Regions from separate parts of the Cellulomonas xiejunii genome, predicted to be linked through region 2. Evidence: riboswitches for the same ligand, from Rfam matches in the RefSeq annotation. Region 2 holds a riboswitch; the other holds the start of a gene.

Region 1 (9,620 bases), 99 kb from region 2:
GACCCGCCGCGCAGGGCCGCGTCGACGACGTCCTCGCCGACGACCCACGGCCGTGCGTCGACGTGACCGGTGACGCGGACGAGGGGCCACACCCGCAGCTCGGCCTCCACGAGCGCCGACTGCCCCGGCAGCACCTCCCGGATCTGGGTGCTGTGCTCGGCCTCCGCGATCCCGAACGGACCGGCGAGCGTGGTCGCGGCGCGGGCCGCGAGCCGGACGTCACCGGTGTTCGCCACCCGGTACCGCACGTGCACGGTGCCCGGTGCGAACGGGTTCCACGACGGCTCCCAGCGCGTCGTGACGTCCTGCGGTGCGAGCGACGCCGCGACGTCACCGGCGACGCGCAGGTGCAGGCGCGTGCCGACGCGCGCGGCGAGCCGCACCGTGTCGCCGGCGACGAGCTCGGCGACGACACCGGCGGGGTGGTCGCCCGGCGTCGCGTCGGCGGGGACCGTGACGGTCAGGGGCACGGTCACGGCGGCGCCGGGGTCGAGGGTGAGGCGCAGCGTGCGGCCGTCGACCCGCTCGGCGCCGGGGGCGTCGCCCAGCGTGATCCACGCACCCCCGTCGCGCGGTGCGCCGTCGCCGGGCGGCAGGTCGAAGTGGCCGGAGTCGGACACGACCCCGTCGCCGGCGTACACCGCGAAGGTCGCGGGACCGTCGCTGAAGTTGGTGATCGCGACGTGCTCGGTGACGGAAGCACCGGGGTCGAGCACGTGCCGCAACGAGATGCGCCCGTCGGGCCCCTCGGCGGTCGCAGGCTGCACCGTCCAGGTCACCGTGCCGCCGGGTGTCCCGGCGCCCGGCTCCTCGGGAGCACCGTCGTCGGACGTGCCGGTGACGACGGTCCCGCCGCGGACAGGACCCGGTGCCGCCCCGGCAGCAGGTGCCACGACGAGTACCCCCAGCACCGCGACGACGACAGCACGACCCAAGATGCGCACAGAGACTTCCTTCACAGACGGTCGGGGTGCCGAGCCCGTACTTCGGCGGCTTCTGGCGGGCCATGGGCCGCCGAAGTACGAGCTCGGCTCCGGTCAGTCGACCGGGAACAGCGACAGGCTCAACGTGCCTGTGTACTCACCCGGTCGCGTGTCCACCGGGACGTCGAGCACGAGGTCCGCGCCGATGGTGGCAGACCCGACCCGGCCCTCGGGCGTTGCGGAGGCCAGGCGGCCCGGGACGACCAGGCCCTCGCCCCCGTCGAGCGCGGTCGCACGGGCGTCACCCGCGACCAGCCCCGCACGCGGGGTCTCGATGCGCGGCGTCCACCCCAGGTGCTTCGCGTCGAGGAGACGCGACCCGGAGTCGAACGAGTACGCCTGCCCCGTGACCGCCCAGCCGGTGACACCGGCCTGCGTGACCGAGCGCGAGTCGGTGACCGTCACCGTCGGCAGCTGGCCGCGGAACCGCAGCGCGGTGCCCGTGTTCTGCGGCCCGTCGAGCGTGACGCCCGACCCGTCGTCGGCGACCGACAGCGCCAGGACGCCGTCCTCGCCCTCGGGGACCACGGCCCGCAGCTCCACGCCCTGCGTGGTCTGCGGGTCGCGGAACAGCCGCGGCAGCAGGTCGACGAGGTTCTTCGACCACACGTCGAACCCGTGCGGGCCCTGCGTGACGCCGGCGAACTCGTGGTGGATCCCGTTGGTCTCCAGCAGGTTCAGGAGGTCCATCGTCGCCTGGTAGGTGAAGTCGGTCTTGTCACCGGTGTAGACGCGCGCCAGCCGCGTCTCGGCGTTGACTGCGGCCGGGTCGAACTGCGGGGTGTTGAAGAACAGCCCACCCGAGAACGCGCCCATCCACCCGAACTGCCCGGGCCGGGTCAGCCACGTGTTGAGCGTGTTCATCGCGCCCATCGACAGACCGGCGATGGCCTGACCTGCGGCGTCGTCCGCGATGTTGTACTGCGCCCGCGCAGCGGGTGCGAGGTTCTCCATCAGCTCCGCGGGGAAGTCGGGCGAGTTGCCGTTGCCCATGACGACGACCATCGGGACGATCGCGCCGTCCCGCATGTAGTTGTCGAGGATCTGCGGCGCGCGGCCCACCTCGACCCAGTCGCCGTAGTTCTGCCCGCCGCCGTGGTTGAGGTACAGCACGGGGTACGGCTCGGCCCGGTTCGGGTCGTAGCCCTTGGGCGTCCAGACGTACGCCTTGCGCTCCTCGTTCGCCACCTTGCTGTCGTACGTCAGCACGGAGACCTCGCCCCGTTCGTCCGCGGGCACGTCGGCGAGCATGCGGTCCGTCTCACCCGGGACGAACAGCGGGCTCACGCCGGTGAGCGTGTTGACCTTGTCCTCGGGGTCCTTCACGTCGACGCCGTCGACGACGTACCGGTAGTAGTAGAAGCCGTCGAGCGGCCCCATCGACAGGCGCCAGCGGTCGCCGACCTTCGTCATCGGGACGCGGAACCATGCACCGTTCGGTGCCCAGTTGGCCCAGACCGTGACGTCCTTCGCGTCGGCGAACTGCGTGCCCGTCTCGAAGGTGACGATGCCGTCGTCGTCGACGTGCGGCGTCGTGATCGAGCCCGTCGCCGGCGGCGTGTACTTCTCGTCCAGCGGGCGGTGCCCCTCGCGCGGACCGTGGCCCGCGTCGTCCTGGAACACGCGCGACGCGAAGTCGCGAAGCCCCTCGCGCCACGTGTCCCACGTGCCACCGGAGTCGGGGTCGACGCCGTCGAACTCGTGGTCGACGCCGGCACGCTCGAGCGTGCGCAGCAGGTCGTGCGTCTGGTTGTACGCGGGGTCCAGCACGTTGCCCACGTAGACGCGCAGACGGTCGGTGCCCTCGTTGATCTCCCGCGCCGTGGTGGCGCTGATCGAGCCGGTCAGGCGCCCGGAGAACGACCCGACCTCGCCGAAGACGCCGGGGTCCGTGCGCAGCACCGTCAGGGCGTGGTGCGCGCCGTCGCCGATGCCGGCCACGGCCTGCCCGGCGGCGTCGTCGGCCACGTTGTACGCGTCGCGGGCTGCCGCGACGACACCGTCGAGCAGCTCGGTGCGCGGGTCGGCGCCGCGCACGTCCGCCATGACGACGACCATGTCCGCCAGCCGGCCCTCGGCCGCGAGGTTGTCGAGCACCTGCGGCGCACGGCCCAGCTCGGCCCACTCCTGCGCGCTCTGCGTGCCGTCGGCCAGCAGGTACAGCACGGGGTACGCGTCGGCGCGCTCGGCGTCGTAGCCGGGCGGCGTCCACACGAGCGTCGTGCGCTCGTCGTCCGCGACGGGGCTGTCGTACGCCAGCTCGGCGACGTCGCCGCCGTTGGCCACGTCGGACATCCACTGGACCTGCGGGCCGGGGACGAAGAACGTGTTCCACGTCGGGTGCGACGTGACCGCGACCTCGGTCGAGGGGTTGCGGAACGACTTCTTGGTCCGGTCCTCGAACGTCGCCGTGTACTGGTAGTAGTACAGGCCCGGCTCGAGGATGCCGACCTGCGTCGGGTAGTCCGTGCCGCTGGGGTCCATCGCCAGGTCGGACCACGTGCCGCTCGGCCCGATGTTGCCCTGCAGCTCCATCACCGCGGGCCGCGACCCGACGATCTGCTCCACCTCCGCCTGCGGCACAGTGAAGCGGTGGTACCCCTCGGGCGTCACGGACACCCACGGGTCAGGCGAAACTCCCTCTGCTGCTGCGGCCGGTGCCACGGCAGCACCTCCCATCACGAGCGCTGCACCGGTGACCACGGCGGCCGTGCGTCGGTGTCCTGCTGGTCCTCTTCGAGTCATCCCCATCGATTCCTCTCCTCTGTCGCCGACCGGCAGGTGGGCGCAGCGGACCCGCTCTCCGCGTCGAGAGCCGACCAGGATGCTTCCCCCTCCGGAAGGACGCGGACGCCCTCGACGTCCACGACGTGCCCGCAATCTGCAACGCTGCAGGAACGGGTTGTCCGAATGCTGTCGTGTCGGAGGTTTAACGTCAATACCTGCGGTTCGACCGGTTCCTTCCCGCCTGGCCGTCGCCCGCGGCGGCGCGCGTGTCTGCAGAAGGTGTTCGCCGGGACGATCTGCGCGGACCTTCCCGGCGCCGATGGGGTCGTGGGTCTCCTGCTCCCGGCGAGACCGGTGCCGTAGGCTGACCGCACAACTCAACACGCTGCTCGAACCGCGGCGGGAGAGCTCCCGTCGGCCGCCCGCGAGGCGGCTGAGCGGGACGCCGAAGGAGCAAGCTCCCCTCCGAATCTCTCAGGCACCCGTACCGCCACGGCCAGGCAACTCTGGAAAGCGGCGCCGGCCAGGTCCGGTGCCCACCGACGGTGCAAGCCGGCGCGCCCCGGAGCATCGGCCCGCGGGTCGACGCTCATGGCGGACCGGCCAAACTCTCAGGTCACCCCGTGCGGGGTGGATGACAGAGCGGGGAAGCCCCTGTCCGTCCCGGTGCGTGGACCACCACGTCCGGACGACCCCGTGGAGCAGCCCGTGACCGACCTCGACGTGCCGTCCGTGGCCCCCGCCGCGCCCGCACCCACCGGACCCGTCCGCTCGCCCGCCGCGGATGGCTTCCCCGACCGGCACATCGGCCCCCGCGGCGACGAGACGGCCCGCATGCTCGCCGCGCTCGGGTACGACAGCCTCGACGCGCTGGTCGACGCCGCCGTGCCCGCCGCGATCCGCACGGACCGTCCGCTGGACCTGCCGCCGGCGCGCTCCGAGGAGCAGGTGCTCGCCGCGCTGCGCGACGTGGCGTCGCGCAACGCCGTCCTGCGGCCCATGATCGGCCAGGGTTACTACGGGACGGTGACGCCCGCGGTGATCCGCCGCAACGTCCTGGAGTCGCCCGCCTGGTACACGGCGTACACGCCGTACCAGCCGGAGATCTCGCAGGGCCGCCTCGAGGCGCTGCTGAACTTCCAGACCGTCGTGTCCGACCTCACCGGCCTCGACGTGGCGAACGCGTCGCTGCTCGACGAGGCGACGGCCGTCGCGGAGGCGGTCGCGCTCATGTGGCGGGCGTCGCGCGCGACGACGGGCACGGTCGTGCTGGACGCCGACCTGTTCGGCCAGTCGCTGGCCGTCGCCTGCGGGCGCGCGCAGGCGGTCGGCCTGCCGGTGGTCGTCGCGGACCTCACCGACGGGTTGCCGGAGGTCGACGGGCCGCTGGTCGGCGTCGTCGTGCAGCAGGTGGGCGCGTCGGGCGCGCTGCGGGACCTGCGCCCGCTGGTCGCCGCGGCCAAGGACCGCGGGGCTCTCGTCACGGTGGCCGCGGACCTGCTCGCGCTGACGCTCGTGACGTCGCCGGGCGAGCTGGGTGCGGACGTCGCGGTCGGCTCGGCGCAGCGGTTCGGTGTCCCGCTGTTCGGCGGCGGCCCGCACGCCGCGTTCATGGCGGTGCGCACCGGGCTCGAGCGCACGCTGCCCGGGCGCCTCGTGGGGGTGTCCGTCGACGCCGACGGCGCCCCGGCCTACCGGCTCGCGCTGCAGACCCGCGAGCAGCACATCCGCCGTGAGAAGGCCACGAGCAACATCTGCACGGCGCAGGCGCTGCTCGCGATCGTCGCGTCGATGTACGCGGTCTACCACGGGCCGGACGGGCTGCGGGCGATCGCGCGGCGGGTGCACGGGCACGCGCGAGGCGTGCAGCGCGGGCTGCGCGACCTGGGCGTGACGGTCGTCCACGACGACGTCTTCGACACCGTGCGCGCGCACGTGCCGGGCCGTGCGGCGGACGTGGCACGGGCCGCTGCCGACGCGGGCATCAACGTGTGGGTCGCCGACGCCGACCACGTGCAGGTCGCGTGCGACGAGACGACGACGGCGGACGACGTGGTGGCGGTGCTGGGCGCGTTCGTCGTCGCGGGCGTCACCACCGCCCCGGTCGCGGCCGACGGGACCGTCTCGTTCGGCGCGTTCGGGGGCGGCCCCACCGTGCCGCGCGCCGAGCTGCTGCGGACCACCGACTACCTCACGCACCCGGTGTTCCACGTGAATCGTTCCGAGACGGCGATGCTGCGCTACCTGCGCCGCCTGTCCGACAAGGACCTCGCGCTCGACCGCACGATGATCCCGCTGGGCTCGTGCACCATGAAGCTCAACGCGACGGCCGAGATGGAGCCCATCTCCTGGCCGCAGTTCGCGGACGTCCACCCGTACGCCCCCGCCGACCAGACGCGGGGCTACGCGGCCCTGGTCGCCGAGCTGCAGGGCTGGCTCGCCGAGATCACGGGCTACGCCGCGGTGAGCGTGCAGCCCAACGCGGGGTCGCAGGGCGAGCTCGCCGGTCTGCTCGCCATCCACGCGTACCACGAGGCCACCCGGCCCGAGGGTGCCGAGCACCGCGACATCTGCCTCATCCCCGCCTCGGCGCACGGCACCAACGCGGCGTCGGCCGCGCTCGCGGGCCTCAAGGTCGTCGTCGTCGCGACGGCCGAGGACGGCGAGGTCGACCTCGCGGACCTGCGCGCCAAGCTCGACCAGCACGGCCCGCGCGTCGCGGCGATCATGATCACGTACCCCTCGACGCACGGCGTCTACGAGGCGCACGTGCGTGAGGTCTGCGACCTGGTGCACGCCGCCGGCGGGCAGGTCTACATCGACGGCGCCAACCTCAACGCGCTCGTCGGGCTGGCCCGTCCGGCCGAGCTCGGCGGGGACGTCTCCCACCTGAACCTGCACAAGACCTTCTGCATCCCGCACGGCGGCGGCGGCCCGGGGGTCGGGCCGGTGGCGGTCGCGGCGCACCTCGCGCCGTACCTGCCGGGCGACCCGACGCCGGGTGCGGCCGGCTCCGTCGTCGCGCCCGTCTCGGCTGCGCCCTGGGGCTCGGCCGGCATCCTGCCGATCTCGTGGGCGTACGTCGCGCTCATGGGTCCCGACGGCCTGCGCCGCGCGACCGAGACGGCCGTGCTGGCGGCGAACTACCTGGCCACGCGCCTGCGCGAGCACTTCCCGGTCCTCTACGCCGGCCCGGGCGGCCTGGTCGCGCACGAGTGCATCCTCGACCTGCGTCCCCTGACGAAGGCCACGGGCGTCACCGCCGAGGACGTCGCCAAGCGGCTCATGGACTACGGCTTCCACGCGCCCACGCTGTCGTTCCCGGTCCCGGGCACCCTCATGATCGAGCCGACCGAGAGCGAGGACCTCGTCGAGCTCGACCGGTTCGTCGACGCGATGGTCGCGATCCGCGGCGAGATCGCGGGCGTCGCGGACGGCCGCTGGCCGCTGGCGGGCTCACCGCTGCGCCAGGCGCCGCACACGGCGGCGTCCGTCAGCGCGGACGTCTGGGAGCAGCCGTACGGCCGTGAGCTGGCCGCGTTCCCCCTCGCCTCGCTGCGCGCCGACAAGTACTGGCCGCCCGTGCGTCGCATCGACGGCGCCCGCGGCGACCGGCACCTCGTCTGCTCGTGCCCGCCCGTCGAGGCGTACGCGGACGACGTGCGATGACCGCCGACCTCCGGCCCGACCTCACCACGGGAGCCCCGATGACCGAGCTGCGCTCGCCCCTGCACGACGAGCACGTCGCCCTGGGCGCGTCGCTCACCGCCTTCGCGGGCTGGCAGATGCCGCTGCGGTACACGTCCGACCTCGCCGAGCACACGGCGGTCCGCACGGCCGCCGGCCTGTTCGACCTCTCGCACATGGGGGAGATCGCGGTCACCGGGCCGCAGGCCGGCGCGTTCCTCGACCTCGCGCTCGTCGGCAACCTCACGGGCCTGCGGGTGCCCGGTGCGCGGTACACGATGATCGTCCAGCCCGACGGCGGCGTCATCGACGACCTCGTCGTGTACCGCACGGGCGAGGAGGAGTACCTCGTCGTCGCCAACGCGTCGAACCACGACGTCGTGCTCACCGAGCTGCGCGAGCGTGCGGCCGGGACGGGTCTCGACGCCCACGTCGTCGACCGCTCTGCCGCGACGGCGCTCGTGGCGGTGCAGGGGCCGCGTGCGCTCGACGTGGTCGAGGCGCTGGCCGGCCTGACGGCGGACCCGGCCGGCCCCGCCGACGTGAGCCCTGCGACGCTGCGCTACTACGCGTGCCTGCCGATGCAGTTCGAGGGGGCTCCGGTGCTGGTCGCGCGCACCGGTTACACGGGCGAGGACGGCTTCGAGTTCTTCGTCGACGCGGCGGGCGCACCGGCCCTGTGGCGTGCCCTGCTCGCCGCCGGTGCCGACCACGGGATCGTCCCCGCGGGCCTGTCGGCGCGCGACTCGCTGCGCCTGGAGGCCGGCATGCCGCTGTACGGCAACGAGCTGGACCGCACGACGACGCCGCACGACGCGGGCCTGGGGCGTGTCGTCAAGCTCGACAAGGTCGACGCCGACGGCGCGCCCCTGCCGTTCGTCGGGCGCGATGCGCTCGCCGCGCGGGCGCACTCGGCACCCGCGCGCGTCCTCGTGGGGCTGCAGGGTCTGGGGCGTCGCGCCGCGCGGCACGGGTACGACGTGCTCGCGTCCACGCAGCCCGACGCGCCGGTCGTCGGCACGGTCACGTCCGGTGCGCCGTCGCCCACGCTCGGGTACCCCGTGGCGATGGCGTACGTGACGCCGGAGATGAGCGCCGAGGGGGCCGAGCTCGCGGTCGACGTGCGCGGACGGCGTGAACCCGTGCGCGTGGTGCCCCTTCCCTTCTACCGTCGTCCTCGGTGACGGTCCGCCGCACCCGGTCCGCCCGCACGCCCGCACCACCCGACCCGACAGGAGCCCTCATGGCCGCCGAGCTGCCCACGACGCTGGAGTACACCGCCGAGCACGAGTGGGTCGACGCGTCGTCGCCCGTCACGGTCGGCATCACGGCGGTCGCCGCCGACGCCCTGGGCGACATCGTCTTCGTCGAGCTGCCGAGTGTGGGCTCCACGATCGAGGCGGGCGCCGTCATCGGGGAGATCGAGTCGACCAAGTCGGTCTCCGAGCTGTTCTCGCCCGTCTCCGGGACCGTCGTCGAGGTCAACGGCGCGGTCGTCGACGACCCCTCGCTGGTCAACGCGGACCCTTACGGCGAGGGGTGGCTGCTGCGCGTCGACGTCACGTCCACGGGCCCTCTCCTGTCGGCCGAGGAGTACGCAGCGCTCAACCCGTGAGCCGTTCGTGGGTGATGGCACCTACCGGTTGGGCCGGGTGGGTGAGTGCTGGACAGTTGTCCATGCGTCCGGGTGCTTGCCCGAACGGGTGATGTGACGCACAGTGCTGGTGACGGCGTTCCGACCGCGATGTATCAGAGGGCTCGGACCGGCGTCATGACAGGTGCAGCGATCGGCACCGCGGGGGGGAACTCACGGTGATTCAGAGAAACCGGCGAAAGTCGCGTCATACCCACGACGCGCGCCGCTCTCATCCGGTACGCAGCCCACGCGAGCCCGGAGAGACCGGACCCGCCGCCCACCGGAGGACATCATGAGCATGCTGGACACCGCCTTGAACCCGCACCTGCTGGGGGCTCACTCCCTCACCCGACGCGAGCGGGTCGTGCTGGCCGAGCTGACCGAGGACGTCACGCTCGAGGAGATCGCCACGCGGCTGTTCGTCACCCGCAACACCGTCAAGTCGCAGGTGCGCAGCGTCTACCGCAAGATCGGCGCCTCCACGCGTGCCGAGGCGGTCGCGTGGGCCGAGGCCAACGGCATCCGCTGACGCGTCACCGCCCCACGGAGGGGCGGGAGGGATCCCTCCGTACCCGTACCACCAGCAC
Region 2 (9,620 bases):
CGGCTACTCGGGCGGTCGCAGCGAGGAGCGGATCGGGCGCGCGATCGCCGAGTACGGCGGCCTGCCCGACGACGTCGTCGTCGTCACCAAGGTGGACCCGCGCGGCTCGGACTACAGCGGGGACCGCGTGCGCGCCTCGCTCGCGGAGAGCCGCGAGCGGCTCGGCATCGACCCGCTGCCCCTCGTGCACCTGCACGACCCGGAGTTCCACGACTTCGACGCCATGACGGCGCCGGGCGGCGCGGTGCACGCGCTCGTCGCGGCGCGCGAGCGGGGCGAGGTCGGGCACATCGGGCTCGCCGGCGGCGACGTGCGGCAGATGGCCCGCTACGTCGAGCTGGGCGTGTTCGAGGTGCTCCTCGTGCACAACCGCTGGACGCTCGTGGACCGCAGCGCGGGGGACCTCATCGCCCGCGCGCAGGAGCGCGGCATGGCCGTGGTCAACGCCGCGGTGCTCGGAGGCGGCATCCTGGCCGATCCGACGGGCTCGAACACCACCTACGGGTACCGGCCGGCGCGCCCCGCGACGCTCGCCGCCGTCGCCGCCCTGCGGGATCTGTGCCGGGAGTTCGGCACCGACCTCGCGACGGCGGCCATCCGGTTCTCCACGCGCGACCCGCGCGTGGCCACCACCATCGTCGGGATCAGCAAGCGCCACCGGATCGCCTCCACGCTCGCGGCGGCGTCGGCCGACCTGCCCGAGGAGTTCTGGGCTCGGGTGGAGGAGCTCGTGCCCTCGCCCGAGAACTGGCTCGACGCCGACGACCCGAGCAACGCCTGAGCCGACGTTCCGACCACCGAAGAGACCGAGGAAAGCCATGCCGCTCGTCCGTGTCGACCTGCACGACCACCATGCCGACCTGCGCCCCGCGATGAGCGAGGCCATCCACAGCGCCCTCGTCGAGGGCTGGGGGATGCCGGCGGACGACCTGTTCCACGTCTTCCGGCTGCACGCGCCGGGCGACCTGTTCTTCAGCCGGACGTACCCCGACGCCGATCGGAGCGACGTCGTCATCATCCAGATCCTCGCGTACAACGGGTACACCCCCGAGGTGAAGCAGCGCGGCGCCGCGCTCGTGGTCGACCGCCTCGCGGCCCTCGGCATCCCGCGCGACCACGTCCTCATCGCGATCACCGAGAACGGGGACGGCGACTGGCTCGCGCCCGCCAAGGAGGCGTGAGCGTGCGCCACCCCGTGCCCTTGACGGGGTTCATCCAGGTCGCTGTCGTCGTCGAGGACATCGAGGCAGCGCTCGACGCCTGGTGCGAGCTGCTCGACCTGCCCCGGCCGGAGGTCCGGGAGACCGGCCCGGCGCCGAACCCGAACGAAACCTACCGCGGCGAGACCGCGGCCTACGGGCTCAAGCTGGCCGTCCTCGACTGCCCGGAGCGGGGCTTCGTCGTCGAGCTCCACGAGCCCGACGAGAACCCGTCGACGTTCCGGGAGTTCCTCGACCGGCACGGCAACGGCGTGCACCACCTGGGCTTCCAGGTCGGCGAGGCGCGCGACGCCGTCGTCGGCGAGCTGGAGGCAACGGGTCACGCCCTGCGGACCGTCGGCGTGTACGACGACGGCAGCTGGACCATCGTCGATACCGAGGACGTGCTCGGCGTCAACCTCAACATCAAGCCGCACGCCTGACCACCCAGGCACAAGACCACCCACCTCAAGTGAAGGACGTGTGACCACCGTGACCGCCGACCGCAGCCGCTTCCCCCAGGACTTCGCCTGGGGCACCGCCACCGCCTCCTACCAGGTCGAGGGCGCGACCGACGTCGACGGTCGGGGGCCGAGCATCTGGGACACCTTCACCCGGGTGCCCGGGGCGATCGCCGACGGGCGGACAGGGGACCTGGCCGACGACCACTACCGGCGCTTCCGTGAGGACGTCGCGATGCTGGCGGACCTCGGCACGAACGCCTACCGGTTCTCGATCGCGTGGCCGCGCATCCAGGCGGATGGCACGGGCCCGGCCAACCCCGCGGGCCTGCGGTTCTACCGTGAGCTCAGCGAGGCGCTGCTCGAGCGCGGCATCACCCCGTGGGTGACGCTCTACCACTGGGACCTGCCGCAGGCGCTCGAGGACCGCGGCGGTTGGCTCGAGCGCGACACCGCCCAGCGGTTCGGCGAGTACGCGGCCCTCGTGGTCGACGAGCTGGGCGACGTCATCGATCACTGGGCGACGCTCAACGAGCCGTGGTGCTCGGCCTTCCTCGGGTACGCCGGCGGAGTGCATGCGCCGGGCCGGCGGCTCGGGTCGCAGGCGGCGCGCGCGGCCCACCACCTGCTGCTCGGTCACGGGCTCGGGATGCAGGCGATCCGGGCCGCGCGCCCGGAGGCCACGGCCGGTGTCGTGCTCAACCTGTACTCGGTCCGCGCGGCGAGCGAGAGCGCGGCCGACCAGGACGCGGCGCGCCGGGTCGACGGCCTGCAGAACCGCTTCTTCCTCGAGCCCTTGCTGGGGGAGGGGTACCCGGCGGACGTGCTCGAGGATCTCGGCGAGACCGAGTGGTTCGCGCAGAACGAGGCCGACGCCGAGCTCATCGCGGCGCCGATCGACTTCCTCGGCATCAACTACTACAGCCGCCACGTCGTCGCGGCCCCGCCGCTCGGCGTCGCGCTCCCCGGAGCCGCCGCCGCGGGTCTCGCCTGGCCCGGCAGCGAGAGCGTGCAGATGGTCGACACCGGTGCGCCGCGCACGCAGATGGGCTGGCCCATCCACCCCGAGGGCATGGTCGACGTGCTCGAGATGGCGCACTGTCGCCGACCGGACCTGCCGCTGTACATCACGGAGAACGGCTCGGCGTACCCCGACGAGGTCGTCGACGGCGAGATCGAGGACGAGGGGCGGCGGCGCTACCTCGAGCAGCACGTCCTCGCTTGCTCGGCCGCGCTGCAGCAGGGCCTGCCTCTCAAGGGCTACTTCGCCTGGACGTCCATGGACAACTTCGAGTGGGCCTGGGGCTACTCACGGCGGTTCGGCCTCGTCCACGTCGACTACGACACCCAGAAGCGGACCGTGAAGCGGAGCGGCAAGTGGTTCGCCCGCTTCCTCGGCGGCGCGGCCGGCGACGCCTGACCGTCCCGCACCACCTGCACCACCGAGCACGACCCGGACACCCTCCACCTCCCCGCCCGACCGAACCGGAGACGACCATGCCCCCTCGCGCCCTGCGCGCCGGCCAGCGAGCCGAGCTGCACGTGATCGACGTCGTCACCGGGGAGGACCGGCTGGTGCACGAATCCTCGAGCTTGCTGTTCGAGGCGCCCAACTGGTCGCCGGACGGGCGGTGGCTCGTCGTCAACGGCGGCGGGCGGCTGTTCCGGCTGCCGGCCGACGGCGGGGAGCTGGAGGAGGTGCCGCTCGGCGACGTGCCGGACATCAACAACGACCACGTGCTCAGCCCCGACGGAGCGACGGTCTACGTGTCGGCCGAGGACGGGCACCTGTACGCGGTGCCGTTCGAGGGTGGCGGCGCTCCGCGGCGCGTCTCGAACGACCGCGGGGCGTTCCACCACTACCTGCACGGCATCTCGCCCGACGGCGCGACGCTCGCCTACATCGGCCTGGTCCCGCACGCCGACGGCACCGCCACGACGAACGTCTGGACCATCCCGACCGCGGGCGGCCTGGACGTCCAGCTCACCGACGACGAGTTCCCCGACGACGGCGCCGAGTTCAGCCCCGACGGTCGGTGGGTCCTGTTCAACTCCGAGCGGGCACGGACCCAGCCGGGCCACGCGCAGCTGTTCCGGATGCGCACGGACGGCTCGTCGGTCGAGCAGCTCACGTTCGACGAGCGGGTCAACTGGTTCCCGCACGTCTCCCCGGACGGGAGCCGGCTCGCCTACATCAGCTTCCCGCCCGGGACGCTCGGGCACCCGGCCGACCTCGACGTCGTCCTGCGTCTCCTCGAGCCCTACGACGCCGACGGTGCGCCGGGGACGGTGCGGGACCTGGTCGTGCTCTTCGGGGGCCAGGGGACGATCAACGTCCCGAGCTGGGCCTCGGACAGCCGTCGGCTGGCCTACGTCGCCTACCCGATGTCCTGAGACCGCGCCGCCGGCGACACCCTCGAACGGCCGGCTCGAGACCTCCGCCGCCCTCGTCGCCCAGGTCTCGAACCGCACAAGGCCAGGTCACGGCGCGGCCACGCTGGGGCCTTCCCGGCCACGGAAGGCCATCGTTCCCATCACGAGCCGGCAACTCCTACCCCGCGCCACCGGCCTCGCCCCTAACGTCGGCGCCCACACCACGGTGACGACGAGACGGGGCAGCCATGAGGACGAACCACGGTAGGACGACAGGTCTGGCCGGCGCTGCGCTCGTCGTCGCGGTGGCACTGGGAGCCTGCAGCGCGGGCGACGGCTACTCCGACGCCAGCGGCGTCTCCGAACCGGGCTACGACGTGGCTGTGCCCCCGGACCCGGAGCCGGGCCCCTCGGTGCCCGCGCCCGACTTCGCGATGACGGACCCCACGCAGGACGCCCTGTCGACGTTCGCGCTCGACATCGACACGGGCTCGTACACGCGGTTCCGCGACGCCGTCTCCCAGGGGATGGCGGTCGACCCGAGCGAGGTCCGCACCGAGGAGTTCGTCAACTACTTCGACCAGGACTACCGCACCCCGGAGAGCGGCCTCGGCGTCAGCATCGACGCCACGACGCTGCCGTTCCGGCCCGGGCACCGGCTCGTGCGCGTGGGCATCAGCAGCGCCCCGACGTCGAGCGCCTCCCGCGACGACGCGGACCTCGCGCTCGTCGTCGACTGCTCGGGCTCGATGGGCGACGCCGGGAAGATGGAGACGACCAAGGCGGCGCTGCGCACGCTGGTGTCCGCGCTGCGGCCCACCGACCGGGTGGCCATGGTCTGCTACTCCACCGAGGCCGACCTGGTGCTCGAGCCGACGCGCGTGTCCGAGCGTGCCGGCGTCCTCGCGGCCGTCGACGCGCTCACGCCCCAGGAGTCGACCAACGCCGCCGCAGGCCTCGCGCTCGGCTACGACGTTGCCATGTCGATGCGCACCGACGGGCGGATGACGCGGGTCGTCCTCATCAGCGACGGGGTCGCGAACGTCGGGGAGACCGACCCCGACGGGATCCTGGCGCGCATCAGCACCGAGGCGAAGTCGGGGATCAACCTCATCTCGGTCGGCGTCGGCATCACGACCTACGACGACCACCTGCTCGAGCAGCTGGCGGACCAGGGCGACGGGTGGCACGTCTACATCGACGGTGACGCCGAGGCCGAGCGTGTGTTCGCCACCGGGCTCACCGGCTCGCTCGTCGTGGCCGCGAAGGACGCGAAGGCCCAGGTGGAGTTCGACCCGGCGCAGGTCTCCGGCTACCGGTTGCTGGGCTACGAGAACCGGGCGGTCGCGGACGCGGACTTCCGCAACGACGCGATCGACGGCGGGGAGGTCTTCGCGGGTCACGCGACGACCGCGCTGTACGAGGTGGCGCTCCGCGAGGGCCGGTCCGAGCGGCCCTTCGTCACGGCGACGGTGCGCTACCTCGACGACGCAGGCGAGCCGGTCGAGCGCTCCGGGACCCTGGCCCGGTCCGCCGACGCCGCGTCGCCCCGCGAGGCGTCGCCCCGCCTGCGTCAGGACCTGGTCGTCGCGCTGCTGACGGACCGGCTCCTGGGTGGGCCGTGGTCCACGGTGGTCAGCGCGGCCGACCTGCGCGCCGAGGCCGGGGCGCTGCTGGGGGTGCTGGACGGGGACCGGGACGTGGCTCAGCTCGTCGAGCTCGTCGACCGGGTGACCCGGTGAGCGAGCCACGGACGCGATTCGTCCCATTACTTGGACAGCGTGTGAAGATCTTGTGACGAGGGGACCTTCCGGGCGTCACCCAGGCGGCCCAGCACGCAGGGGGTCCGGACGCGAAGACGACAGTGTCGGCGCAGGTCACGAGACTTTCGCGGCGTTTCTCGCAGGCCATCGGCGTCCGAACCGGCGATGCTACGTTGGCGACGGCCCAGGGGGAGATCGACGCCGGCACGTGTCGCGCCCCCCGCACCGCCGCGCCGGGTCGTGGTCGTCGCGCTCCGCGCGTCGTCCGGTGCGCGGGTAACTCGTGCGTCGGCCCGGCTGCGTCCGGTACGCCGACCCGAGGAGCACCTGTGACCAGCTCGACCCCTGCCCGTCGTCGAACCGTCGTCGTGGCCGTCGCCGCGGCAGCCCTGCTCGCCGCAGCAGCCTGCACGTCCACCGCGAGCGCGGGCGGCAGCGACAAGCCGGCCGAGCGCACCACCTACAAGGGTGGGGAGACGACGTTCGGCCAGTCGTTCGCGTACAGCAACGGCCTGGCCGTCGAGGTCGAGAAGCCGACCGCGTTCGTCCCCTCGGCGTCCGCCGACGGCGCCGAGGGCGTCGACGGCGAGCCCGTCAAGGTCCGCGTCTACGTCGTCAACGGCACGAGCGGCGAGTTCGTCCCCAACACCCTCGAGGTCACGGTCGTCTCCGACGGCGAGGAGGCCGCGCAGATCCTCGACCCCGGCTCCCGCGTCGAGCTCACCGGCCCCGGCCACGCCCTGGGCCGCGCGGACGTCGTCGCGTTCGACCTCGCGTTCGTCGTGCAGGACCCGGACGACGTCACGCTGACGCTCGTCCCGGCGATCGCCGGCTACGAGCCGCTGGTCTTCACCGCGCCCTGACCTCCACCGCGCGCCCGCACAGGCGCGCGCACAACGCAGGGGCGGCACCGGCAGCGGTGCCGCCCCTGCGGCCGTGCTGGCGGCGACGCCCCGGAGCGGCGACCCGGGCGTCCCTGCCCCGCGGACGTCGCCCGAGGGCCGAGGTCAGCAGCGGCAGCAGCGCCGCCGCGACGACGAGCACGACGCCGGCCGCGGCGAGCGCGGAGACCGTCTCACCGAACACCGCGGCACCCACCATCACCGCGACGACGACCTCCAGGTACGACATCGACGACAGCTCGACGGCGCGCAGGTGCTTGCCGGCGACGACCAGCAGGCTGAGCGCCAGCACGCCGCACACGAGGAAGAACGCGCCGGCCCACGCCCAGTGCGTCGCGGTCATGCCCGAGACGTCGGGCCGGGTGACCGCGACCATGGCGCCGGAGCCGACGGCGCCGAACACGAAGGTCCAGAAGCTGCGCACGTCGGACGGCATGTCCGTGCGGTACCGGTAGCACAGCAGCGCCCCGCCGTACAGGACGCCCGAGGCGATGCCCAGCCCGACGCCCAGCGCGTACCCGTCGGACGCCGACCGGGGCGTGCCGCCCACCAGCCCCGCGGCCAGCAGCATCCCGGCGAAGGCGACGACCAGGCAGACCACGTCGGCCGGGCCGACGCGCTCCTTGAGCACGGTCACCGCGAGCACGGTCGCCACGACGGGGCCGAGGTAGTGCAGGACGACGGCCAGCGTGAGGTCCACGAGCACGGCCGACGACAGGTACGTCGCGAGCGAGAGGCCCAGCAGCACGCCGCCGAGCACGACGGACGGGGTCACGCGGGTGCGGCGCAGCCTGCCGAGGTGCCGCGTGGCGGCCAGGACGACGAGCATGGCGAGCGCACCGACCACCATGCGACCCAGCGTCAGCGCCTCGCCGACGACCGCGCCGGGCGGCGCTGCCAGACGCCCGAACATCCCGGCGGTCCCCATGGCGGCCGCGGACACGACGATGGCGACCAGGCCGAACCGGCGGTGCGGGCGCGGTGCACGGACGTCGGGGACGAGGGCGTCGGGTGCGCGGACCTCGGGGGCGAGGACGGCGGGGGCGAGGACGGCGGGGGCGAGGACGGCGGGCGCGTGCGGGCGTGACGGGGTGACGACGGCCACGAAGGGCTCCTGGAGGCCAGCGCGACGGGTCGCGTGAGCGGGCGGTGTTTCCCCGCTCTGTCATCGGACCTGAGAGCTTTCGCGAGCCGTGGGCTCGCCTGCACCGTCGGTGGACCCCGTGGGGTCGCTTTCCAGAGTTGCCTTGCTGCGGCGGTTCGGTGGCCTGAGAGATTCCCGGGGAGGTTGCTCCTTCGGCGCCCGCTCCGGCGGGCTCTCCCGCCACAGCTCGTCGGCGTCTTCAGTTGTCCGGACGACTGTATCCGCTCGCCGCGGGACGGGCGCCCGCCGTCCGCCCAGCGGCGGCCGCCCGGCCGCAGGGCGCGACGACTGGAGCCACGGAGCGATGTCACCTCGTGAGAGGGGGATGTGAGTCCGGCCGTCCGAAGCGTTTAGGGCGAAGTTTCGGACAATCCGGGCGCTAGTTTCGGCCCGGTCGACGACGCACGCGGAGCGTCTCGGCCTTCCCTCCGACCGTCTCGAGCTGCACAGCCACGCCTGCCGCGGCTCACCCGGAGGGCCCCGTCCTGACGGCGCGCCGGACCGCTCGGCAGCGCCGTCGCCGCCGAGCCAGGGAGACGACGCGTGACCACCGAACGTCCGGACGCCAGGAGTGCCCGACCTCCCACGTTCAGCGCCGTCCCCACCCCCCGCTCCGGCGTGCCGACCGCCGGGTTCGGCGTCTCTGCCATCGCGACGCCGCCCTCGACCGCCACGTCCCTGGCCGACGAGCCCGACGGGCACAGCCGCGCCGTTCTCATCGTGGGCGCCCTGCTCGCGGTCGTCGCCGTGGTCGCGGCGCTCGTCGCCTTCCGGATCATCGTGCCCTCCACCCCCACGTCCAGCGCCGGGGAGGGCACCGCCGACCGGACCATCACCGAGATCCGTGAGCAGCCCGGCACGGTCGTCCGCTACGGCGACCCGCACTCCTACGGCGACGGCCTCGAGGTCGCCGTCAACGCGCCGCAGCGGTACACGCCCAGCGACAACGCGACGGGCGTCGACGCGGGTGTCCCCGTCAAGATGCAGGTCGTCATCACCAACCGCACCGACGAGGCGTTCCGGCCCAACACGCTGCAGGTGAGCGCGACGTCGGCCGGTCAGCCGGCGACGGCCGTCTGGGACCCCGACCAGGGGGTCGCCCTGACCGGGCCCGACGTCAGCATCCCCGCCGGCGCGAGCATCCACTTCAACATCGCGTTCGCGGTCGCCGAGCCGGGCGACGTGGCGCTCGAGCTCACTCCCGCGCTGTTCGGCTACGGCGCCGTGGTCGTGCAGCCGTCCTGACGACGAACGACAGCGGGTGCCGGGCGTGACGCCCGGCACCCGCTGTCGTCATTCCCGCGTGATCACGCGACGCGACGACGCCACGCGACGAGCGCGGCACCGAGCAGCAGCCAGACGACGGCGAGCGTCGCGACCGGCAGGGTGCCGTCCGTCCCCGTCACGGCCAGGGCGGCCGCGCGGACGAGCACGCTGTCGCCGATCCGCACGAGCCGGCCGGAGGCGTCGACAGCGAAGCCCAGCTCGGCGGAGGCCGCGGCGCCGTCGAGCCCGACACCCGCGGCGACGAGCCGGTGGTCGCCGGCCTCGAGACCGGCGGGCAGGACGACCGTCGCGCCCGCGGTGCCGTCGGCGCCCACGGTCACGCGGGCCAGCTCGCGCGGGGTCGAGTAGACCGTGACGACGAGCTCGGAGCCGGGGAGCATGCCGACCGCCCGGACGGTGGCCGACGCGCCGGCCGCCGGTGCGCCGAGCCCGGCGTCGAGCTGCAGGGAGGCCGACGTGCCGGTCCCCACGACGCGGATCGTCGTCGAGGC

Evidence for each region. Region 2 has a riboswitch for glycine ahead of NP048_RS00955 (DMT family transporter). Riboswitches for the same ligand answer to the same signal wherever they lie in the genome.
Region 1: linked by a shared signal. The riboswitch ahead of gcvP (aminomethyl-transferring glycine dehydrogenase) and the one ahead of NP048_RS00955 (DMT family transporter) in region 2 are both predicted to bind glycine.

The regions. Positions count from the first base shown of each region.
Region 1 covers NZ_CP101987.1:102,592-112,211, forward strand. Annotated here, with positions in the region: gene NP048_RS00480 (COG1470 family protein) at 1-944, opposite strand, end outside; gene NP048_RS00485 (alpha/beta hydrolase-fold protein) at 1,038-3,596, opposite strand; glycine riboswitch at 4,101-4,210, shown strand; gene gcvP (aminomethyl-transferring glycine dehydrogenase) at 4,443-7,379, shown strand; gene gcvT (glycine cleavage system aminomethyltransferase GcvT) at 7,376-8,581, shown strand; gene gcvH (glycine cleavage system protein GcvH) at 8,641-9,012, shown strand; gene NP048_RS00505 (helix-turn-helix domain-containing protein) at 9,326-9,562, shown strand.
Region 2 covers NZ_CP101987.1:201,802-211,421, forward strand. Annotated here, with positions in the region: gene NP048_RS00920 (aldo/keto reductase) at 1-781, shown strand, start outside; gene NP048_RS00925 (tautomerase family protein) at 819-1,181, shown strand; gene NP048_RS00930 (VOC family protein) at 1,178-1,642, shown strand; gene NP048_RS00935 (GH1 family beta-glucosidase) at 1,683-3,080, shown strand; gene NP048_RS00940 (TolB family protein) at 3,158-4,054, shown strand; gene NP048_RS00945 (vWA domain-containing protein) at 4,282-5,775, shown strand; gene NP048_RS00950 (hypothetical protein) at 6,126-6,659, shown strand; gene NP048_RS00955 (DMT family transporter) at 6,646-7,803, opposite strand; glycine riboswitch at 7,851-7,943, opposite strand; glycine riboswitch at 7,945-8,032, opposite strand; gene NP048_RS00960 (hypothetical protein) at 8,386-9,087, shown strand; gene NP048_RS00965 (fibronectin type III domain-containing protein) at 9,150-9,620, opposite strand, start outside.